Regions from separate parts of the Streptomyces sp. NBC_00322 genome, predicted to be linked through region 1. Evidence: riboswitches for the same ligand, from Rfam matches in the RefSeq annotation. Region 1 holds a riboswitch; the other holds the start of a gene.
What was found. A riboswitch is a leader RNA that binds a small molecule or an ion and turns the genes downstream of it on or off. The one in region 1 is predicted to bind S-adenosylmethionine.
Positions count from the first base shown of each region.

Region 1 (11,762 bases):
CACGCCAGCCAGCCGCCCTCGTACGCCCGCGCCAGCCTGTCCCCGTCGCCGCTGAAGGCGAAGTCCGCGTCGGCGGGCAGCACGGCGGGCAGGTCGCCGCGCCGGACCGCGCGCTGGAGTTCGGGGGCGATCTGGCCGGTGGTGCTGCCCGTGCCGCGGTACGCGACCCAGTCCGCGAAGCCTTCCGAGAGCCACATCGGGGTGGCCGCCGAGGTGTACGCGCGGGTGGCGACATGGGTGGTCTCATGGGCGAGCACGACGCCCTGGCCGTAGTCGCCGAGCACCGAGTACGCCTCGGGGTTGACGATCACCCGGTCCGCGGGCGCCGCCCCCGCCGCGCCGGTCTCGCCCGTGGTGACCGCCGCTATCCCCCGGTACCCGGCCGAGGGCGCGCCCAGCAGCTCTCCCATGGCGTCCAGCGATGCGGGGACCATGACGACGACGCGCCCGGCCCAGGGGGACGGCCAGGCTGCCGAGACGGCCGGTACGGCCCGGTCCGCGGTCGCGGCGACCGCGCGCAGCCGCTTGCTGTCCTGGCCGACGGCGAGGACCAGGCTCCGCCTGCCGCGCACCACCTCGACCTCGCCCTGCTGCCAGAGCTGGCGGCCGCCGCCCTTGCCCGCGCGGTCGGCCGTCACGTACCAGCGGCCGTCGTGTCGGGTGAGCTCCAGCGTGCGGGACGCGGTCACCGGAGCCGTGTCGTAACCGGCTATGCGGTAGCGCAGTTCGGCCTGCGCGACCGCCCGTGTGCCCTGCCGCTTCACATCCCCCAGCCGGTACTCCCAGGAGCTCAGCGGCACATCCGCGAGATTGCGGAACTCCCGGCGCTCCACCGTCAGCAGCGACCCCGCAGCGGGGTCCACGGCCTCCAGATAGGCGCTCTCGTCGTGGCCGACGACGGCGGCGGCGCGCTCTTCGAGCGTGCGCTGGATGTCGCGCACGGTGGTGTCCGACGCCTCGGGGGCCACGCAGCCGGACGCCAGCAGGGCCGCGGCGAGTACGAGACCCGCCGCGTGCCGTATCGCCCGGCGCCGTGCGCGCCCCTGACCTGCCACAGTGCCGATCGTACGGAACGCGGCGCCGAACGGAACGGGGCCTCAGACGCGGGTGACCGACGAGACGGGCATCATGCCGACCGGGTCGTAGCGCACCGGCGCCCCGGGATAGGGCGCGTGGACGACCTGGCCGTTGCCCATGTACATCCCGATATGACTCGCGTCACTGCGGTATGCCACGAGGTCGCCGGGCCGGGCCTCGGACAGCGAGACCTGCCGGCCCGCGTACCGCTGCGCCTGCGAGGTGCGCGGCAGCGCGACTCCCGCCTGGGCGTACGACCACTGGGTCAGGCCCGAACAGTCGAAGCCCGAGGGCCCGTTGGCGCCCCACACATACGGGCGGCCCACCGCGCTGCGGGCCGCCATCACCGCGGCGGCCGCCCGCGCGGAGGCGGGCGCGAGGCCGGAGAGCTCGGGCATCGCGTCGCGGCCGGAGCGCGAGGCCCTGCCGTAGCCGGCGCGGTCCGCGGACGGCAGGGAGTTCAGCAGCCGCTGCGCCTCGGTGAGTTTGCGCTCGACGGTGCGTTTGTGGCGGGCGACAACCACCCGGCTGCGCTCCAGCTCGGCAAGGTCGCGCGAGGCCTCCGCGCGCTCCTGGCCGAGCCGTCGCTGCGCCCGCTGGAGATCGTGCAGTGCGGTCGTCTGGAGCGCGCCGATGCGGTCCAGGGTCTCGGCCCTGTCGAGGTAGCTGTCCGGGTCCTCGGAGAGCAGCAGGGCCAGCGCGGGGTCCATGCCACCCGAGCGGTACTGCGCGCCCGCCACCGAACCGAGCGCTCCCCGCATCCGGTTGATGCGCTCCTGGCCGCGGGCCACGCTGTCCTGCGCCTGCGCCACCTGCTCGCGCAGCCGCTCCACCCGTTCGCCGGCCTTGTTGAACTGCTCGGTGGCCTGCTCGGCCTCCTCGTAGAGCCGGTCGACCCGGGTGCGGGTGGTCTCCGTCGTGTCCTGCGGGTCGGCGCTCGCCGGGGCGGCGCCGAGAGCCGCGGCGGCGGTTGCCGCCGCCGCGGACAGGACGGTGCCCCGGGCAGTGTGGGTGAGGCCGGGCTGTGAGGGCCGTCTGTGGGACGCCACGGGCCGCGCTCCCTTCCGCTGTACGACATGTACGAGGGATGTTGCGCGGCAGACAGTAGCCGTGCGAGCACACAGCGTCCAAAGACCGTTATGGGCACACAAAGTGACGCCCCGCCGGAGACCACAGGTCACCGGCGGGGCGCGACGTCAGTTGGAGTTGACGTAATTCGCCCGTTTGGGCGGGCGCGGCGCGTGTCAGATACGCACGCCGAACTGGAACGGCATGTTGCCGATCGACTCGTAGCGCACGCTGGCGCCGGGCTTCGGGGCGTGCAGCACCTGGCCGTTGCCCGCGTAGAGGCCGACGTGGTGCATGTCGCCGTAGAAGATGACCAGGTCGCCCTGCTGGAGCCCGCTCTGCGAGTAGATACGCGTACCGGCGTTGGCCTGCGACTGGGAGGTGCGCGGTATGGAGACACCGGCCTGCGAGTACGCCCAGGAGGTCAGCCCGGAGCAGTCGAAGGAGCTGGGGCCCGAGGCGCCGTAGACGTACGGCGAACCGATCTTGCTCTGCGCGGCGGCGAAGGCCGCGCCCGCACGCTGCGAGGCGGGGACCGAGTTGCCGAGGTCCGCACGCGAGTTGTCGCGGTTGGCGCGGGACTCGTCGGCGGAAAGCGCGGCGCGCTCCGCCGCGGTCAGCGAGTTGAGAAGCTTCTGCGCGGCCGCGAGCTTGCTCTGGACTTCCTTCTTCTTGGCGCCCAGCTGCTTGCGCGTGTCGGCGAGGTCGCCCAGCTTGTCCTGGGCCTCCTTGCGCTGCTGCGCGAGGGTCCGCTGCTTGGCCTGGATGTCGGCCAGCGCCTCGGTCTGCTTGGCGCCCAGCTGGTCCAGCGCGGAGGCCTTCTCCAGGTAGGTGTCCGGGTCGGAGGAGAGGAACAGCTGCACCGCGGGGTCGATGCCGCCGGAGCGGTACTGGGCGCTCGCCACCGAACCGAGGCCGTCGCGCAGGGTGTTGAGCTCGTCCTGACCGCGGGCGACCTTGTCCTGCAGCGCGTCGACCTCCTTCTCGAGCTTCTCCTGCTGCTCCTTGGCCCCGTTGTAGTTCTCGGTGGCCTTCTCCGCCTCTTCGTAGAGCTTGTCGACCTTCTCCTTGACCTCGCTCTTGCTCGGCGTCGGCTGGGCCTGTGCGGCCTGGGAGGTCAGGGCTACGGCCGCGGCGGCGGTCGCGGTGAGCACGGTCACGCGGGTGCGGCTCGGCTGCTTGGGTCGACGGTGGGACGCCACGAAGGCGAGCTCCTTCTTCCTCGAGCCGCCTACCGGGCTGTGGGGGGTTGAATCCCCGGCTCCGCGCGTTCAGCACCCCCGCAAAACAGGCTGAACTGCACAGATTCGGCGGTACCTTCGCTGTTCACCCCGGATGGGCGATCAACCGCGCGAAGGTTCGAGGCCCGACCCTAGTGACCTTCTCGTGATCAGTTCAAATCCTGTCGAGAAAAATCTCCGTCACGGAGCGTTTCTTTACTCACATCACACGCGTAGTAGTGGCCACTTGACACTACGTTCAGCCGAGATGGGTGCGAATTCGGGCATTAGCCACGGGAGTTATTTAGACCCGCGAAAGCCGCTTCAGCAACAAGGCGGACGTGACGGGCCTGGCGCCCGCCTTCGCCACTCCGTCGGCGACCTCCCGGTCGGTGGAGACCACCACCACGGGCCGGCCCGGCGGCTCCGCGCGGACGAGCTGACGGATCAGCTCGTCGGCACTCACGCCCGGCTTGGAGAACAGCACCCGCACCCCGCGCGGCGGCGCGAGCAGCACCGGGGCCGCCAGCTCGGCCCCGTCGAAGACACAGGTGATCTCGGCGCCCGTCTGCGCCGCCAGGACCGAGAGCCCGCCGAGCAGCCGCAGCCGCTGCTTCTCCAGCGGCATCGTCGGATAGCCGGTCTTGGTGACGTTGTAGCCGTCCACCACCAGATGCGCCTGGGGCAGCGCGAGGAGCTGGTCGAGCAGCGCGGGGTCGGTCTCGGACAGCGCGCGGGCCGCGATGTCCTTGGGTGACATCCGGCCCGGCTCGACCGCGTCGACCGTGTCGGCCGGGTGCAGGGCGGCCGGCGGCAGGGCCAGTTCACGGCGCAGCCCCTGAGCCGCGTCGAGCACGGTGTCCAGCAGCAGCCGCAGCCGCATGTCCTCGATCGAGCGCCCCTCGCGGGCGGCCCGGCGGCCCGCCTCGACGGCCGCCTCCGCCTCCCCGAGGCGCGCCTTGAGCCGCCGGCTCTCACTCTCGGCCGCCGAGACGTGGGCGGCGGCCTCCGACCTGATCGACTCGATGTCGGCGTCCCTGCTGCGCAGAGCGGCCGCTGCGCGCTTCATGTCGTTCTCGACGCTGCGCAGCCTGCGGCGAAGCGATTCGGCTTCCCTGCGTGCCGCCTCAAGCTCCGTACGCAGCCGCTCGGTCTCGCTCTTGATCAGCCCGCGCGCCTCGGTGAGCTCCTCACGCAGCCGCTCCAGCTCGCGCCGCCCGGCCTCGTCCGCGCGCTCGGCGTCGGCGCGCTGGGCCTCCTCGCCCGCGGCGGCGACAAGTTTCACCCATCCGGTGGGCCGAAGGACATATGCCGCGGCCGCCACATCGACCGGATCGGCGGCCGCAGGGGGCGATCCGGACTCCAGCGCGGCGGACAGCTCCGGCTGCGCCCGGCTGAGCCGCTCGCCGATGCGCTGGCGGAAAACGGGGTCGTTCTCCAGGGCGGCAGCCATCGCGTTGCCCGCGAATTTGGCGCGACGAGTCGGGGTGAATCGGGCGTACTGCCGCAGCTGGTTGGGAAGTTCGGCGACGGTCAGGCCGCCGAACGCGTCCGAGACCAGCGCAACGACTCTGCGCCGTACGCCTTCCGGCAGCGGGCGGTCGAGCGCCTCGGCCGCGTCACCGGCCGCACCGGCCGGCTCGGCGCCGTTCTCAGGCTGCTCCACGATCCGTCACCCCACTACCCGTTCGGGCCGCTCCCTCAGGAGCCGGCGCCCGGCCTGTCCACCAGCTCGATCTGGTCCACCGCATTGCACCAACGGCAGCGCACCGACTCGATGGTCTCACTGACCACCTCGCGCTCCTCGACCGTCGGCTCTCCGGCCAGGTCCAGATGGACGTACTCGACGACCTTCGAGGAGCGGGTGACGTCGAAGCGCGTGAGGTTGCCACAGAGCGTGCAGCGCCAGCGGGTCGTGGCGGTCGGCGAGGGAACCGTCGTCATCGTGCCGTCCTCTTTCGTCGTGCAGGGGTGCGGGTGCCGCTGTGCGCCGTCGAACTGCGGGTGTACTGCCCGTAACCCTACGGCCTCGCAGGTACCCCAGGGCGCGGCGAGGCACCCTGTACCGTTCGGTCCCACTACGCCATGCTCTGTCCATGATCGGTTGGCGGGGTGCGGTCCGGGGCGCGGTCACCGGGCCCGCGGTGACATACGGCGTGATCGCCGTCTGCTGTGCCGTGTTCGTGATCAGTCCGGTCTCGGGCCTCAATCCGGTGTACGGCACCGGTGACGCGCTGCTCGCCGCGCAGAGCGGGTACTTCGAGCGGTGGGGCGTGATCCCCGCAGAACTGATCAGCAGCTCCCCCGACGCCCTCCTCACCCCGCTCACCGCCCTCTTCGTCCACGGCAGTTGGCTGCATCTGCTCGGCAACATGCTCTTCCTCTACGTCTTCGGGGCGATGGCCGAGGAACGCGTCGGGCAGCTGGAGTTCGCCCTCTTCTATGTGGGCTGCGGCTACCTCGCGCTGCTCGCCTACGCGGTGGCCAACGCCGAATCCGATCAGACCCTGGTGGGGGCGTCCGGGGCGATCTCGGGGGTGCTCGGCGCGTTCCTCTACCTCTTCCCGAAGGCCCGGGTCACCAGTCTCTTCCCGTTCCTCTTCTTCCTGCCGCTGCGCTTCCCCGCGTGGATCGTGCTGATCTTCTGGTTCGTCCTGCAATGGCTGGCCGCCCAGGGCGCGGGCAGCGGTCCTGGGGTGGCGTATCTGGCGCATCTGGTGGGGTTCGGGGTGGGGTTTCTGTACGCCTGGGGACGTTTCCGCCGTGGTACTAGAGTGAAGGCCCAAGCAGCGGCCATTGAGGGAGAACGCCAGCCGTGATCACCGCGATCGTGCTCATCAAGACCAGCGTGGACCGCATCCCCGAGATCGCCGAGTCGATCGCCGCGCTCGACAGCGTGAGCGAGGTCTTCTCGGTCACCGGCACGTACGACCTGATCGCCATGGTGCGGGTGGCCAAGCACGAAGACCTGGCGGACGTCATCCCCGGCCGGATCAGCAAGATCCCGGGGGTGGAGGGCACGGACACGCATGTCGCGTTCCGTACGTACTCCCAGCACGACCTGGAGGCGGCGTTCGCGATCGGCCTCGACGCGTAGCGCCTCCGGCGGGGGGTGCGGGAGTGCGGCTCGGCCGCGCGTCGGGCTGATCTTTCCCCTGCCCGCCCCTTCCCATAACCGGGGCTCCGCCCCGGACCCCGCGCCTCAATCTCCCCCAGACTTCGTCCGGGGGACCCCCACGGGGCTGAAGGTGCGGCCGCAGCCCGAGGCGCACGGGGGGCCGGGGGCCGGGCCTCGGGTCAGACTGCCGGGACGCAGCGGCCGTCCTCCGTGTGGTACGTCCACTTCGCGCCGTCCGCGACCAGTTCCTTCACCGCCCGTACGAAGCGCTCCACGTGCTCGTCCGGCGTACCCGCCCCGAAGCTGACCCGGATCGCGTTGAGCGAGCGCTCGCCAGGCTCGGCCTCCGGGGCGCCGCACTCGCCCGGGTCCTGCGGGTCGGTGCCGAGCAGTGTGCGGACCAGCGGGTGGGCGCAGAACAGGCCGTCCCGGACGCCGATGCCGTACTCCGCCGAGAGCGCCGCCGCGAAGTGCGAACTGTTCCAGCCCTCGACCACGAACGAGATGACGCCCACGCGCGGGGCCTCGTCGCCGAAGAGCGAGAGGACCTTCACCTGCGCGACCTCCGCGAGGCCCGCGCGCACCCTCGCCACGAGCTGCTGCTCCCGCGCCACCAGCTGGTCGAAACCGGCCTCGGTGAGCGCCTTGCAGGCGGAGGCGATGGAGTAGACCCCGATCACGTTCGGCGAGCCGGCCTCATGGCGGGCCGCCGTGGTGTGCCAGTCGACGTCCACGCCGCCGTCCGTACGGCGGGCCACCTTCCGCGAGGCGCCGCCGCCCGCGAGGTACGGCTCGGCCTCCTGCAGCCAGTCCGCGCGGCCCGCGAGCACACCCGAGCCGAACGGCGCGTACAGCTTGTGCCCGGAGAAGGCGACCCAGTCGACATCCAGGTCCTGCACGGAGACCGGGTGGTGCGGCGCGAGCTGAGCCGCGTCCAGGACGATCCGCGCGCCGTGCGCGTGCGCCGCGGCCGCCAACTCCTTCACGGGCCACAGTTCACCGGTGACGTTCGACGCGCCGGCCACGCAGACCAGCGCGGGGCCGTACGGGTCACGGCCGGCGAGCGCGTGCTCCAGCGTGCGGACCGCCTCGGCCGGGGTGCGCGGGGCGTTCAGATAGGTCACCCGGGCGTCATTCCCCCTACGCCCTGCGGCGTGGGGGGACCCCCACGGCAGCAGCGAGGCGTGGTGCTCGGTCTCGAAGACGAAGACCTCGCAGTCCGCGGGGATCACGGCCGCCAGCAGATTGAGGGAGTCCGTGGTCGAGCGGGTGAAGACGACCTGGTCGTCCGGGCGGCAGTCGAGGAACTCGGCGACCGTGACCCGGCTGTTCTCGAAAAGGTCGGTGGACAGCTGCGAGAGGTACCCGGCGCCGCGGTGGACGCTGCCGTAGTAAGGCGCGTACGCGGCGACGTCGTCCCACACCCGCTGCAGGGCCGGGGCGCTGGCCGCGTAGTCGAGAGCGGCGTAGGTGACCTCGCCGCCGGTGACCAGCGGGACGGTCACATCGCGGCCGAGCACCGGCAGCGGCGCCGCGCAGGCGGGGTCGGCGGACTCGGAGCAGGCGGAGGAGTCGGAGACGGCGGACGCGGCGGAGGAGGCGGAGGAGGCAGAAGACGCGGCGGTGGCAACGGCGTTCGGGCGTGCGGACATGGCGGTATCTCCCGGCAGGAAGGCGGAGTGGCTTCGGCAGACCCGTGCGGGCGCTCAACGGCCGCTCGCCGCACGGGGGTTGCCTCGACTGCACGGCGATCGCCGCGCGGAGGCGTACTGAAGTGGGGGCTTGTGAAGCCCTATCGCATTCGCTTGCTCACGAGACTGCTCCCTTGAGGACCAGGACCCCAGGGTGTGCAGGGGTCCGCGCTTGCCGCAGACCTTGCTGCCTGCGGCCTGGTCTTCACCCGGGGCACCCCGCCACGGACGGAGGGTTGCCGGACAGCGAGCCGGGGCTTAATCGCTGTCGCTCATGACCTGCCGAGAAGTATGCCAGCCGTTCGCGTCGCCGCAAACCGTGTCCGCATCCCGGGACGCGGGACCAGGGGCTGCGCCCCGAAGTCCCGCGCCCCCGAGGCCGCGCCGCGAAGTCCGTCGCCCGCAGGGGCGTACTAGGGCCTGTCGTTTGGATCAGGCCGGATCAGTGAGCGGGGTCTGGTGCGTGCGATCGCAGGCCGGAGGATGGGGGTCCCCCCGCCGAAGGCAGGGGGAGAGCCGACGCGGAGCGTCGGCGACCGACGACAACGCAGCATGGGGGCACCTCCCGTGCCCGAAGGGCTACGGGGGTGGGGGCCCCTCCCACGCCGAAGGCTGTGGGGGAGCGTGCCAGGGCACGCGAGCCCGGCAAGATCCGAACGACAGGCCCTAGGCGTTGCTGACAGCCACCCACCGCTTGAGCGCCGCGTTCGCCGCACCCGAGTCGATCGACTCCGCTGCCTTCGCCATCCCGGCCGAGAGCTGCTCGGCGAGCGACCCCTCCCCCGGCGCGAGAGCGACCAGCGCCCCGGCCGCGTTCAGCAGCACCGCGTCCCGTACGGGCCCCGTCTCGCCGCTCAGCAGCCGGCGCGCGACATCCGCGTTGAACGAGGCGTCGGCGCCCCGCAGGGCCTCCACCGGCACCAGGTCGATGCCGATGTCCCGCGGGTCGAAGGCCTCCTCGCGCACCGTCCCGTCCCGCACGACCCACACGCGCGACGTGGCCGTCGTCGTCAGCTCGTCCAGGCCGTCGTCGCCCCGGAACACCAGCGCCGAGGATCCGCGCTCGGCCAGCACTCCGGCCATGATCGGCGCCATCCGGGCGTCCGCGACGCCGGTGGCCTGAGCCTTCACCTTCGCCGGGTTGGTGAGCGGGCCGAGGAAGTTGAACGTGGTGCGGATGCCCAGTTCCTTGCGGGCGGCCGCCACATGCCTGAGCGCCGGGTGGAACTTCACCGCGAAGCAGAAGGTGATCCCCGCCTCCTCGGCGACCTGGGCGACCCGCTGCGGGGTCAGTTCCAGATTGACGCCGAGCTTCTCCAGTACGTCGGACGCGCCGCTCGCCGAGGACGCGGCGCGGTTGCCGTGCTTGACGACCTTCGCGCCGGTCCCGGCGACCACGATCGCGGACATCGTGGAGATGTTCACGGTCTTGGCCCCGTCGCCGCCCGTGCCGACGATGTCGACGCTGGGCCCGGGCACCTCGATCAGGTTCGCGTGCGCGTACATGGTCCGTACAAGACCGGAGATCTCCTCGACCGTCTCCCCCTTGGCCCGCAGGGCCACCGCGAAACCGGCGATCTGGGCGTTCGTCGCCTCGCCGCTGAGGATGCGGTCCATGGCCCATGCGGTGGCATCCGCGCTCTGGTCGCGGTTGCTGAGGAGGGCCTCCAGCACGCCCGGCCAGGAGTGGGCCGCCACGCTGTCGCCGCCAACCGGGGTCACAACGTTCATGGTCCACTCCAGGGTCCACAGCCGAACAGGGATGCTCCCACCCTATCCAGCCCCGGGCACGGCGAAGAGCCCCGTCCGGCGAATGGACGGGGCTCCCGCTGTGGCGACCGCGGCACGCGATCGGGTGGGATCAGTGGTGGCCGTGGCCGCTCGTGATCTCCTTGAACTCGTCGGCCGTGGGCTTGGGGATCTGGTTCCCCTCGCCGTAGTAGCTCTTGCTCAGCTTGGCCCGCAGCTTCTGGCTGAGGGTGGGCTTGCGCACGACACCATTCTCGTCGACCGTCGGGCCGATCTCGACCGGCTCGTACTGCTCGTGCACCGTGAGCGTGTGCAGGGCGCCCTGGCTGAGCGGCTCGTGGACCTCGACGAACTCACCGTGCGGCAGACGCTTGATGATGCCGGACTCGCGTCCGTGCAGCACCTTGTCCCGGTCGCGACGCTGCAGACCCATGCAGATCCGCTTGGTGATGACGAAGGCGATGACCGGTCCGACGAAGAAGAAGATCCGGACGAACCAGGTGATCGCGTTGATCGAGAGGTGGAAGTGGGTGGCCCAGATGTCGTTTCCACCACCGATCAGCAGCACGAAGTACCAGGTCAGCCATGCCACACCGAAGGCGGTACGGGTCGGGGCGTTGCGCGGGCGGTCCAGGATGTGGTGCTCGCGCTTGTCGCCGGTGACCCAGGACTCGATGAACGGGTAGACCGCGATCGCCACCAGCACCAGCGGGAAGATCACCAGCGGGATGAACACACCCAGGACGAGCGTGTGACCCCAGGCGTTGATCTCCCAGCCCGGCATGAACCGGATCAGGCCCTCGGAGAAGCCCATGTACCAGTCGGGCTGGGCGCCGGTGGACACCTGGTCCGGCCGGTAGGGACCGATTGCCCAGATCGGGTTGATCGAGGCGACCGCCGAGACCACCGCGATGACACCGAAGACCAGGAAGAAGAAGCCCCCGGCCTTGGCCATATAGATCGGCAGCAGTGGCATGCCGACGACGTTCTTGTTGGTCCGGCCGGGACCGGCGAACTGCGTGTGCTTGTGGAAGAACACCAGGATCAGGTGTCCCACCAGCAGGCCCATCATGATGCCGGGCAGCAGCAGGATGTGGACCGAGTAGAACCTGGCCACGAAGTCGCCGCCGGGGAACTCCCCGCCGAAGAGGAACATCGACAGGTACGTGCCGACGATCGGCACCGACAGGATCGCGCCCTGCATGAAGCGGACACCCGTACCGGACAAGAGGTCGTCCGGGAGCGAGTAGCCGGTGAAGCCGGTGAACATGCCGAGCACCAGCAGCAGGAAGCCGAACAGCCAGTTGACCTCGCGCGGCTTGCGGAACGCGCCGGTGAAGAAGACGCGCATCATGTGGACGAGCATGCCCGCGACGAAGATCAGGGCCGCCCAGTGGTGGATCTGCCGGATCAGCAGACCACCGCGGACGTCGAAGCTGATGTCCAGCGTCGAGGAGAACGCCTCCGACATCCGCACACCCTGCATCGGGATGTAACTGCCGTGGTACTCCACCTCGTTCATCGACGGGTGGAAGAACAGCGTCAGATACACACCCGTGAGGATGATGACGATGAAGCTGTAGAGGCAGATCTCACCGAGCATGAAGGACCAGTGGTCCGGGAAGATCTTGCGCATATTGGCCTTGGCCAGGCCGTAGATCCCGAGCCGGCCGTCCGCCCAGTCGGCCACCCGCTCGCCGGCGGGCGCCTTGCGCTTGGACTCTGCTGCAGTACTCATCCGCGCTCCCAGAAGGCAGGACCGACAGGCTCGTCGAAGTCGCCGAGCGCCTCGAGGTTGCCCTCGGCGTTCACGCCGATCCGCAGCTGCGGAAGGCGGTG
Region 1 is NZ_CP108019.1:6,545,546-6,557,307, reverse strand. It holds gene OG905_RS29890 (hypothetical protein) at 1-1,055, opposite strand, end outside; gene OG905_RS29885 (C40 family peptidase) at 1,098-2,126, opposite strand; gene OG905_RS29880 (C40 family peptidase) at 2,322-3,347, opposite strand; gene OG905_RS29875 (NYN domain-containing protein) at 3,670-5,031, opposite strand; gene OG905_RS29870 (hypothetical protein) at 5,067-5,309, opposite strand; gene OG905_RS29865 (rhomboid family intramembrane serine protease) at 5,462-6,184, shown strand; gene OG905_RS29860 (Lrp/AsnC family transcriptional regulator) at 6,181-6,462, shown strand; gene OG905_RS29855 (aminotransferase class V-fold PLP-dependent enzyme) at 6,663-8,135, opposite strand; SAM riboswitch class IV at 8,338-8,454, opposite strand; gene trpD (anthranilate phosphoribosyltransferase) at 8,841-9,905, opposite strand; gene qcrB (cytochrome bc1 complex cytochrome b subunit) at 10,036-11,661, opposite strand; gene qcrA (cytochrome bc1 complex Rieske iron-sulfur subunit) at 11,658-11,762, opposite strand, start outside.

Region 2 (11,762 bases), 1.7 Mb from region 1:
ACACCCAGTTCCTGGACCCGGCGACCGGCCGTGACAGCACCCGCGAGGGCCGGGGCGGACGACGGAGAGCGGGCGCGGGGCGCCACGGGCGTCGGGGCCGGGCAGGCGGTCGACCGATGGCCGCAATCGCCGCGGCCGGCACCGTCGCGGTCGCGGTCGTCGCGGGCGGAGTCTTCGCCCTGAGCGGCAGGGACGAAGACTCCGCCAGTACCCGGGCCGCGGCATCCGTGCAGCAGGCGCCGCTGGATGCCTCCGTCGGCGGCCTCTCGAAGGCTTCTCCCACCCCCACGGCATCCGTCCCGCCTTCTGCCGTTCCTTCCGCAACTTCCCGGAAAACAAAGGGCCCTACCGCCAAGCCCAGCGCCGCGGCCCGCCGCACGGCCGGGCCCGGGACCGCTCCCGCTCAGCGCAGGCAGCAGTCCGCCCCGGTCGGTGCGGGCGCGAGCGCCCCCACCGCGGGAACTCCCGCAACCGGCAAGGCCGCCGACTACGTCCAGCGGATCGCCGCCCTGGTCAACGCCGAACGCGCCAAGGCCGGGTGCTCGCCCCTGCGCGTCGACGGCCGGGTTCGGGCCGCCGCCCAGGCGCACGCCGACGACATGGCAGCCCGCAACTACTACGAGCACGTCAGCCCCGAGGGGCGGCATGCCGACGACCGGATGAACGCCGCCGGCTATCCCGCCGGCAAGTGGGGGGAGAACATACACAAGGGACCGAAGGACCCGGTCTCCGCGATGCGTGACTGGATGAACAGCCCCGCGCACCGCGACAACATACTGGACTGCGGGTTCAAGGACCTCGGCGTCGGCGTGAACCTCAGCGCGAACGGCCCCTGGTGGGTTCAGAACTTCGGCGGCTGACCGGCGGACGACCGTCAAAGCACCCTGACGGGCGGTGCGGGTTCAGGCCGGCGTGGCGAGGTTCTGCACCCACACCGTCCCGTCGGGACCGGGTACGGCGGCCACGCCGGTGTCCCGGTACCGGCAGTCGAGCATGTTGTCCTGATGGATCGAGCTGTCCATCCAGTCCCCGACCACCGTCGCGGGTTCGCCGGGACCCTGGTCCAGATTCTCGGCCCACTGGCCCACTTCGTATCCGGCTGCCGAGATCCGCGCGTCGGCATGCCGTCCCTCCGGGTCGGCATGGCCGAAGTAGCCACGCGCCACCATGTCCCTGGCGTGCTTGCCGGCCGCGGCGCTGAGTCGCGGATCGATCCGCAGCGGCCCGCAGCCGGCCTCGGCACGCCGGGAGTTGACCAGGGCGGTGAGGCGTTCCTCGATGCTCGCCGCGGACGGCGAGGGCTTGGGGGGCTTGGGGGGCTTGGGGGGCTTCGGGACGGGTGAGGCGGTGGGGGTCGGCGTGGGTGTCGGACGGGGGCTGCTGGTGGGTTTCGGGGCCGTCGCAGCGGGCGGAGCCGCCACCTGGGCACGGTCGGCCGGGGCCTTCGCCGTGGGCCACACCAGGGCGAGGAGGAGTCCGGCGACCACGACCCCGCCGACCACCGCCGCCACGCGTACTTTCAGCCCTCCGCCTGTAGCTTTCAGCCCGCCGCCTGCCCCGCCGGTCGGGTCCCCGGGCTGCCCCGTCCCGGCGGAGTCCCCGTGGCCGGCCGCGCCGAACTGGCTGTGCGGAACGGGAGGGCAGCCGTCGCGCGGGACCACCATCGCCATGCCGGCCAGCAGTCCCTCTGCCGGTACGAGATTCGACCAGTGCCCCGAGCAGCCGGCGCACACGCGGACGTGCCTGGCGATCCGCTTGCGCCACACCGGCGAGGGCTGCCCGTCCCAGGCCGCGGTGACGTCGGCCAATTCGGAGCAGTACGGCTCGGTGGCCAGCGCACGGGCCACGACGCGGCCCAGTTCCAGCTGGGTCTTCATCCGCTGGATGCGGACCGCGGCGTGCTGCGGAGTGACGCCCAGCGCCTCGGCCAGCTCGGCACGGCTCAGTTGTCCTGCGGCCTCTTGCCACCACAGGGCCAGCAGTTCACGATCGCTCTCGTCCAGCCAGCGGGTGGCCTCGGCGACCTCGCGGCGCTGTCCGGACAGCCCCAGACGCAGGATGGTGAGATCCACGAAGTCACCGGTCGGGTCGGCGGTCTCCGCCACGCGGTCCAACGGGGCTGTCGCCGTCTGCTGCTGGAGCGTCCAGCGCCGACGTATCTGATTCATCGCGATCGCGACCAGCCAGGAGCGGAAACGGGAGGGGTCGCGCAGCCCGCCGAGTCCGTCGAGTGCGCGGAACATGGTCTCCTGCACCACGTCGTCGACGTCCGCATGGCCGTCCAGTGCCCGGCCGACGATGTTGTAGACCAGGGGAAGGTAGTCGGCGACCAACCGCTCCCGGGCCTGCTGGTCCCCCGCCCTCGCCTCCGTCACCAGTTCCGGACGGTATCTGTCGTCGCTGCGCATACGTGCCCTCGCCCATTGCCTGTTCGACCCCGTCGCTCAGGGTCCTGCCCTGAGGAGACCCACCGGCGCCGACCGGATAACACAAACCCGACTCGCCCTCCCCGGGCCCAGATCCTGAAACGCCCGAGGGCGGTACCCCCCTGGGAGTGGGGGTACCGCCCTCGGTCAGGACCGGGTCCGAGCCGTCAGGCTCAGAAGTCCATGTCACCGCCCGGCATGCCGCCCGGAGCGGCGGCGCCCGCCTTCTCCGGCTTGTCGGCGATGACGGCCTCGGTGGTCAGGAACAGCGCCGCGATGGAGGCCGCGTTCTGCAGGGCAGAGCGGGTCACCTTCGCGGGGTCGATGATGCCCTCGGCGATCATGTCGACGTACTCGCCGGTCGCGGCGTTCAGACCGTGGCCGACAGCCAGGTTGCGCACCTTCTCGACCACGACGCCGCCCTCGAGACCACCGTTGACGGCGATCTGCTTGAGCGGGGCCTCCAGCGCGAGCTTCACGGCGTTGGCGCCGGTCGCCTCGTCGCCCTCGAGGTCGAGCTTCTCGAAGACCGAGGAGGCCTGGAGCAGGGCCACGCCACCACCGGCGACGATGCCCTCCTCGACGGCCGCCTTCGCGTTGCGAACGGCGTCCTCGATGCGGTGCTTGCGCTCCTTGAGCTCCACCTCGGTCGCGGCACCGGCCTTGATGACGGCCACGCCGCCGGCCAGCTTCGCGAGGCGCTCCTGGAGCTTCTCACGGTCGTAGTCCGAGTCGGAGTTCTCGATCTCGGCACGGATCTGGTTGACGCGGCCGGCGACCTGGTCGCTCTCACCGGAACCGTCGACGATCGTGGTCTCGTCCTTGGTGATGACGACCTTGCGGGCGCGGCCCAGCAGGTCCAGGCCGGCGTTCTCGAGCTTGAGACCGACCTCCTCGGAGATGACCGTGCCGCCCGTGAGGATGGCGATGTCGTTCAGCATCGCCTTGCGGCGGTCGCCGAAGCCCGGGGCCTTGACGGCGACGGACTTGAAGGTGCCACGGATCTTGTTCACGACGAGCGTGGACAGAGCCTCGCCCTCGACGTCCTCGGCGATGATCAGCAGCGGCTTGCCGGACTGCATGACCTTCTCCAGCAGCGGAAGGAGGTCCTTCACGTTGCTGACCTTGGAGTTGACGATCAGGATGTACGGGTCGTCGAGCGACGCCTCCATACGCTCCATGTCGGTGGCGAAGTACGCCGAGATGTAGCCCTTGTCGAAGCGCATACCCTCGGTGAGCTCCAGCTCCAGACCGAAGGTCTGGGACTCCTCGACGGTGATGACGCCTTCCTTGCCGACCTTGTCCATGGCCTCGGCGATGAGCTCGCCGATCTGGGTGTCGGCGGCGGAGATGGAGGCCGTCGAAGCGATCTGCTCCTTGGTCTCCACGTCCTTGGCCTGCTCCAGCAGGGCGCCGGAGACGGCCTCGACGGCCTTCTCGATGCCACGCTTGAGGGCCATCGGGTTGGCGCCGGCCGCCACGTTGCGCAGGCCCTCGCGGACGAGCGCCTGGGCGAGGACGGTCGCGGTGGTCGTACCGTCACCGGCGACGTCGTCCGTCTTCTTGGCGACTTCCTTGACCAGCTCGGCGCCGATCTTCTCGTACGGGTCCTCGAGCTCGATCTCCTTGGCGATGGATACACCATCGTTGGTGATCGTGGGGGCGCCCCACTTCTTCTCGAGGACGACGTTGCGGCCCTTGGGGCCAAGGGTGACCTTGACGGCGTCGGCGAGCTGGTTCATCCCGCGCTCGAGACCGCGCCGTGCCTCCTCGTCGAACGCGATGATCTTGGCCATGTGAAGTGGTCCTCCCGGACTGGGGTGGATTCTCCGGACCGCGCTGGCGCCCGCGACGGACGGCCTGAGAGCCGTGCGGTTCCTTGCCCCGCCGACCCTTCGGGCCTCACCGACCCGGTCCTAAAGCTGTCACTCTCACCTGCAGAGTGCTAACGCCAATGATTAGCACTCGGCACAGGAGAGTGCAAGCGGCTCGAAGAGCCTCGATGAGGGGTGGTGGTCGGGCGACGGGCGGGCGCAAGCGGCTCCGACACATCGTGGACACTGCCGGGGACGCACGAAGGGCCCGCATCCCCCTAGGATGCGGGCCCTTCGTGCGTGAGTGTGTCGCGTGAGTGCGTCGGTGGCCGATCGCGCCGAGATCAGACGGCGAGCTTGACCATGTCCGCCTGCGGCCCCTTCTGGCCCTGCGAGATCTCGAACTCGACCCGCTGACCCTCTTCAAGGGTGCGGTATCCGTCCATCTGGATCGCGCTGTAGTGGACGAAAACATCCGCACCACCGTCGACCGCGATGAAGCCGTACCCCTTCTCCGCGTTGAACCACTTGACGGTGCCCTGAGCCATGCCTAACTCCCCTATTACTGGCCCTTGCACAGGACCGCACTTCGCGGACCCGGGTCAGACCTCACCCTCCCGACAGGAAGGAGAGTGTGCGCCGGAACGCGTCGACCGCGGCTGAATGTATCTGCCCAACTGCCCTCTGCAACAGGTCAATCAGACGAGAAATCTGGGCACGCGCGATCGGATATTTGAACTGAATTCAAGAAATTCCGGGGCAAGTCGGGCCCGGCAAATGGCACTTAGGAGCGCATTTCGATCGAACACATTGGCTGCTTCTTGATGGGCCAGGGCGCATTCTCATATGCGGTCGGCACAAGCAGCGGAGGGGGCTTCCCCAACTGTACCGCGCTCAACCATAGAGAATTGCCCCCTCCGCTTCTCGCGCGGAGGGGGCACTGTGTCAATGAGCGGCTGACGCCGCGGGTGCTGACGCCGGGTGGCTCAGCCGCCGGCGACGGCGGGAATGATCGAAACGCCCGCACCGTCCGGGGTCGCCGTCTCGAGACCCTGCTCGAAACGGACGTCGTCGTCGTTCACGTACACGTTCACGAAACGGCGCAGCTTGCCCTGGTCGTCCAGGACGCGCGCTGCGATGCCCGTGTGGTTCTTCTCCAGGTCCGCGATCACCTCGGAGAGCGTCGCGCCCTCCGCCGGGACCTCGGCCTGACCGCCCGTGTACGTACGGAGAATGGTGGGGATGCGGACGTTCACGCTCATGGTGTTCTGCCTTCCGTAGGTAGTCAGCGGGCCAGGCCGGCGTCGCGGAACGCCTCGAGGCTCGGGCGGATGGTCGCCGTGGGGCCGGTCGTCGGGGCAACGGCGTCGAGGGTCTTGAGACCGTCGCCGGTGTTGAGCACGACCGTGGTGAGCGCCGGGTCGAGCACGCCCTGCTCGATCAGTTTCTTCGCCACGCCCACGGTCACGCCACCCGCGGTCTCCGCGAAGATGCCCTCCGTCCGCGCGAGCAGCTTGATCGCGTCGACGATCTGCTCGTCGTTGACGTCCTCGACCGCGCCGCCCGTGCGGCGCGCGATGTCCAGTACATACGGGCCGTCGGCGGGGTTGCCGATGGCCAGCGACTTGGCGATGGTGTTCGGCTTCTGCGGCCGTACGACGTCCTGCCCGGCCTTGAAGGCCGTCGACACCGGAGAACAGCCCTCGGCCTGGGCGCCGAAGATCTTGTAGGGCTTGTCCTCGACCAGGCCGAGCTTGATCAGCTCCTGCAGACCCTTGTCGATCTTCGTGAGCTGCGAGCCGGAGGCGATCGGGATGACGATCTGGTCGGGCAGCCGCCAGCCGAGCTGCTCGCAGATCTCGTACGCCAGCGTCTTGGAACCCTCGCCGTAGTACGGGCGGAGGTTGACGTTGACGAAGCCCCAGCCCTCGCCCAGCGGGTCGCCGATGAGCTCGGAGCAGAAACGGTTGACGTCGTCGTAGTTGCCCTCGATGCCGACCAGCTCGCCGCCGTACACCGCGGCCATGACGACCTTGCCCTGCTCCAGGTCGTGCGGGATGAACACGCAGGAGCGGAAGCCCGCCCGGGCCGCGGCCGCGCCCACCGCGCCGGCGAGGTTGCCGGTGGAGGAGCAGGAGAGCGTCGTGAAGCCGAAGGCGCGCGCGGCCTCGACGGCGATCGCGACGACACGGTCCTTGAAGGAGTGCGTCGGGTTGCCGGAGTCGTCCTTGATGTACAGGCCGCCGGTGACGCCCAGCTCACGGGCGAGGTTGTCGGCCTTGACGAGCTTGGTGAAGCCGGGGTTGATGTTCGGCTTCTCGGCCACGTCGGCGGGGACGGGCAGCAGCGGAGCGTAACGCCAGATGTTGTTCGGACCCGCTTCGATCCGCTTCCTCAGCGCCGAGCCATAGGAATCAGACGCAGGGTCCGCCGGCAGGTCGTACGCGACTTCGAGCGGCCCGAAACAGGAGGCACAGGCGAAGATCGGGCCGAGGCCGAAACGCTCTCCGCACTCGCGGCACGAGAGCGCCGCGGCGGGTCCCAGGTCTACGGGGCTGGTGGTGTTGCTTGCGGCAGTCTGCACAGCCATGGTGGCGAGGCCCTTTCTCCTCATCTTCCTCGCGACGCATTTCGCCACGAGACGGAATTGGCACCTTCCCCACCGTGACCTCGCGGTCGGCGGGAGGGTTGCCGGGGCTTCAACGGGCCGTTCCCTCTGCCCCTCTGGATGAGCGGTATTCGATTGTCAGCGTGATGACCCCCGGCATGCGACGGTCATCCGCGTTGTTCAAGACTGTAACCGAAGGCCTGCATGGTTGAGATAGTCGTCCGAACCGCGAGACGGATCACAGGATCTCGATGTCAGAGGGAGACGCGCACGTGCTGGAAGAGGTGGAACGCTGGCTGAGCAGGCGTTCCTGGTCGGTGGCCGACCGCCCGCTCGACCGGCTGATGGCCGCCAAGCGCGGCAGCACCGTCAGCGTCGTCCTGCCGGCGCTCGACGAGGAGGAGACGGTCGGCGAGATCGTCTCCGTGATCCGGCGCGAGCTGATGGAAGCCGTGCCGCTCGTCGACGAGCTCGTCGTCGTGGACTCGGGGTCGAGCGACCGTACGGGCGAGGTGGCCGCGGCTGCCGGCGCGCGCGTGGTGCACCGGGACGCGATCCTGCCCCGGATACCCGCGGTCCAGGGCAAGGGCGAGGTGCTGTGGCGCTCGCTGATGGTCACCAGCGGCGACATCGTCTGCTTCGTCGACGCGGATCTGCGCGAGTTCTCGGCCGATTTCGTCTCCGGGATCGTGGGACCGCTGCTGACCGACCCCGAGGTGCAGTTCGTCAAGGCGATGTACGACCGGCCGCTCGGCGAGACGGCAGGTCAGGGCGGCCGCGTGACGGAGCTGGTGGCGCGGCCGCTGCTGAATCTGCACTGGCCGCAGCTGGCCGGGTTCGTCCAGCCGCTGGGCGGGGAGTACGCGGCACGGCGCTCGCTCCTTGAGCGGCTGCCCTTCCCCGTGGGTTACGGAGTCGAGCTGGGCCTGCTCGTCGACGCGCTGCACACGGTCGGTCTGGACGCGCTGGCGCAGGTGGACGTCGGCTCGCGCAAGCACCGCCACCAGGACGGTCAGGCGCTGGGGCGGATGGCCGCGGCGATCTACCGCACCGCCCAACTGCGGCTGTCCAGGGGCCATTTGGTGCGGCCTGCGCTGACGCAGTTCGAGCGGGCCGAGGGGGGCTTCGTACCCCGGACACATGCGGTGGACACGCAGGAGCGGCCGCCGATGCGCGAGATCGGCGAGTACGCGGCGAGGCGCGCGGCATGAGCACGCAGAGTGGCACAACGAGTGGCGCACCGAGTGGCGCAGTCCGGCCGTACGCACGTTTGAGGGGTTACAGGAAGGGCTAGGTTTCGGCACATGGTCTCCGAGCAGCCTGCCGCCCAGGTCCTAGTCGCCTCGAACCGCGGCCCGGTCACGTACACACGTCAGCAGGACGGTTCGCTGGACGCCCGCCGGGGAGGGGGCGGCGTGGTCTCCGGCCTGTCGGCGATCGACTCCGAGTCGGACTCGGTGTGGGTGTGCGCCGCTCTCGGCGACGGCGATCGCGAGGCCGTACGGCGCGGAGTGGCCGAACCCGGGGTGCGGATGCTCGACATCGACGCCGGGGTGTTCGCCGACGCGTACAACGGGATCGCGAACTCGGTGCTGTGGTTCGTCCACCACATGCTCTACCAGACGCCGCTGGAGCCGGTCTTCGACGCGGAGTTCCGCCGTCAGTGGGCCTCCTACGAGGCGTACAACCACGCCTTCGCCGATGCGCTGGCCGAGGCGGCCGCGCCGGGCGCGGCCGTTCTGGTGCAGGACTACCACCTGGCGCTGGTGCCCCGGATGCTCCGCGCCCACCGCCCGGACCTGCGCATCGGCCACTTCTCGCACACGCCCTGGGCTCCCGTCGACTACTTCCGGATGCTGCCCGACGACATCGCGGCCCAGCTGCTCGGCGGCATCCTCGGCGCCGACCGGGCCGCCTTCCTCACCCACCGCTGGGCCGAGGCCTTCACCGACTGCTGCCACACCGTGCTGGGCCCCGGCATCCCCTCCGGCACCCGGATCGGAGTGCACGGGCTCGGCGCGGACGCGGACTTCCTGCGGGAGCGCGCGCACCGGCCCGATGTGGAGGAACGGCTGGCCGCGCTGCGCGAACAGGTCGGCCCCGGGCGAAAGACGATCGTGCGCGTGGACCGTACCGAGCTGTCCAAGAACATCGTGCGCGGGCTGCTCGCCTACCGGCACCTCCTGGACACCAGGCCCGAGTGGCGCGAGCGGGTCGTCCATGTCGCCTTCGCCTACCCCTCGCGGCAGGATCTGGCCGTGTACCGCGACTACACGGCGCAGGTCCAGCGCATCGCTGACGAGATCAACTCCACGTACGGGACGGCGACATGGAGCCCGGTCGTCCTCCATGTGAAGGACGACTTCGCCCGCTCCCTGGCCGCGTACCGGCTCGCCGACGTCGCCCTGGTCAACCCGATCCGGGACGGTATGAACCTGGTCGCCAAGGAGATCCCGGTCGTCTCGGACGACGGCTGCGCGCTGGTGCTGTCGCGCGAGGCGGGGGCGCACGAGGAGCTGGGTGAGGACGCGGTCACGGTCAATCCGTACGACGTGACGGGCACCGCCGACGCGCTGCACGAGGCGCTGACGATGCCCCACGACGAACGGGCCCGGCGTACCAAGCGGCTGGCGGCCGCGGCGACCGCGCTGCCGCCGCAGCAGTGGTTCCTCGACCAGCTACAGGCGCTGCGCGAGGGCTCCTAGGAATTCGACGACGGCCGCCGGACCCGGCAGCAGCAGGTCCGCGCGGTCCGCGACCTCCGGCACCTCCGCGCTGCCGCTGCACACCAGCAGGCCGGGAATGCCGTCCGAACGGAGCTTCTCCACGGCGGCGAAGGCGGGCAGATCGCCGAGGTCGTCCCCGGCGTACAGGACCGCTTCGGCCTCCACTTCGCGTACGTACTCGGCCAGCGCCACGCCCTTGTCCATGCCCGGCGGGCGCAGCTCCAGGACCATGCGGCCCGGCTCCACGATCAGTCCGTGCCGGGCGGCGAGCTCGCCGAGCGGATCGCGCAGGGCGTCGAAGGCGGCCTGCGGGTCAGCGGCGCGGCGCGTGTGCACCGCGACGGCCTGGCCCTTCTCCTCGATCCAGGCGCCGCGCCAGGCTCCGATGTCGTCGAGGAATCCGGGCAGTTCGGCGCGGGCGGCCGCGACGCCGGGGTGCGCGGCCGGGGTTTTGACCGTGCCGGACACGGCGTCCCAGCGCTCGGCGCCGTAGTGGCCGAGGACCACGAGGTGGTCCAGGCCCGGCACTCCGGCGAAGCCGCCGTAGCGTACGGCAACGCCCGCCGGGCGTCCGGTGATCACGGCGACGGACGCCACACGTGGCGCGAGTGCGGCGAGCGCGGGGACGGCGCCGGGGTGGGCGCGGGCCTGTTCGGGGTCGGGCACGATCTCGGCGAGAGTGCCGTCGAAGTCGAGGCCGACGACGGTTTTGTGCGGCCGGCCCAGAATCGCGGCGAGACCGTCACGGCCGGCGGGGGTGGACGGCGTCGGCAGGGAATGCGCGTACGGGGAGCTGCCCATGCCTCCGACCCTATCGGCGACTTCGTCTGTCGTCCCTGACTCGGCGGAGCCGGTTGACCGTGACGGGGTCGTGGGCGAGGGCGCGCTCGTCGTCGATGAGGGCGTTGAGCAGCTGGTAGTAGCGGACCGGGGAGATGCCGAGCTGCTCCCTGATGGCGCGCTCCTTGGCGCCGGGCCCCGGCCAGGAGCGGTGCTCCATGGCCAGAACGGCGCGGTCGCGCTCGGAGAGCGTCTGGTCGTCGGTCATACGATCCAACATATCGGCGGCCGGTCGATGCGGTCTCTGAACTACCCGGAACTACTCGGAACTACTCGGCGTTCTCGGCGACGGAGGCGGCGCGGCCGATGCGGCCGAGGACTTCCGCCGGGTTGGCGCCCGGCTCCACGGCCTTGCCGATGTTCTTCTTGATGTTCTCGCTCACGGCCGCCCACGAGGTCTTGCCGACCGGCGGAAGCACCGAGGTGGGCAGCTCCTCCAGGAACTCCTTGAGGTCCTTGTGCTCGGGGTCGGCGGCCATCGCCTCGGAGGCGGAGACCGTCACCGGCAGCAGGTCGTTCTGGCCCGCGAAGTCGAGGACGTTCTTGTCGCTGAAGACGAAGTCCAGGAACTTGCCGATCTCGACGCGGTGGCCGTTCCGCTTGAAGCCCATGATCCAGTCGGCGACGCCCATCGCCGCCTTCGGCTTGCCGCTGGTGCCGGGCAGGGCCACCTTGCCGACGTCGATGTTGGCCGCCTCGGCCGCCTGCATCAGGGACGGGTGGCCGTTGAGCATGCCGACCTCGCCGCGCGTGAAGGCGGCGAAGGCGTCCTTGCGGTTCAGCTTGCCGGGGGCGACAGGGCCGGTGAGCTTCTTGTCGACCAGGTTCGTCTTCAGCCAGGTGAAGGTGGCGATGTTCTGGTCGGAGTCGATGCCGTAGTTGCCGGTGGTGTCGGTGTACCCGTCACCACCGCTGAGCAGCCACATCATGGTCTCGGCCTGGGCCTCCTCCGGCCCCAGCGGCAGCGCGAAGGGGTACTTCGCGTCGGTGTTGTCCTTCAGCTTCTCCGCGTCCTCGACCAGGTCGTCCCAGGTCTTGGGGTCGCTCTTGATCCCGGCTTCTTTGAAGAGCTTCTTGTTGTAGAAGAGCAGCCGGGTGGAGGCGACGAACGGGAGTCCGTACTGCACGCGCTTCATCTCGCCCGCGTCCGTGAGCGGTTGGAGGAAGTTGGACTGCACGGGTATGGAGAGCAACTGGTCGGCGGAGTACAGCTTGTCGGCCGCGGCGTAGTCGGCGTACGCGCCGATCTGGGCGACGTCGGGGGCCTTGCCGGCCTTGACCATCTCGCCGACCTTGTGGTCGATGTCGTTCCAGGACTCGATCTGGACGTCGATCTTGATGCCGGGGT
Region 2 is NZ_CP108019.1:4,859,958-4,871,719, reverse strand. It holds gene OG905_RS22170 (CAP domain-containing protein) at 117-860, shown strand; gene OG905_RS22165 (sigma-70 family RNA polymerase sigma factor) at 903-2,375, opposite strand; gene groL (chaperonin GroEL) at 2,600-4,222, opposite strand; gene OG905_RS22155 (cold-shock protein) at 4,585-4,788, opposite strand; gene OG905_RS22150 (MoaD/ThiS family protein) at 5,227-5,502, opposite strand; gene thrC (threonine synthase) at 5,526-6,830, opposite strand; SAM riboswitch class I at 6,848-6,975, opposite strand; gene OG905_RS22140 (glucosyl-3-phosphoglycerate synthase) at 7,121-8,059, shown strand; gene OG905_RS22135 (alpha,alpha-trehalose-phosphate synthase (UDP-forming)) at 8,153-9,553, shown strand; gene otsB (trehalose-phosphatase) at 9,527-10,375, opposite strand; gene OG905_RS22125 (DUF3263 domain-containing protein) at 10,386-10,622, opposite strand; gene OG905_RS22120 (extracellular solute-binding protein) at 10,684-11,762, opposite strand, start outside.
Region 2: it holds a riboswitch for S-adenosylmethionine, as region 1 does, so the genes downstream of both, thrC (threonine synthase) here and OG905_RS29855 (aminotransferase class V-fold PLP-dependent enzyme) in region 1, are expected to answer to the same signal.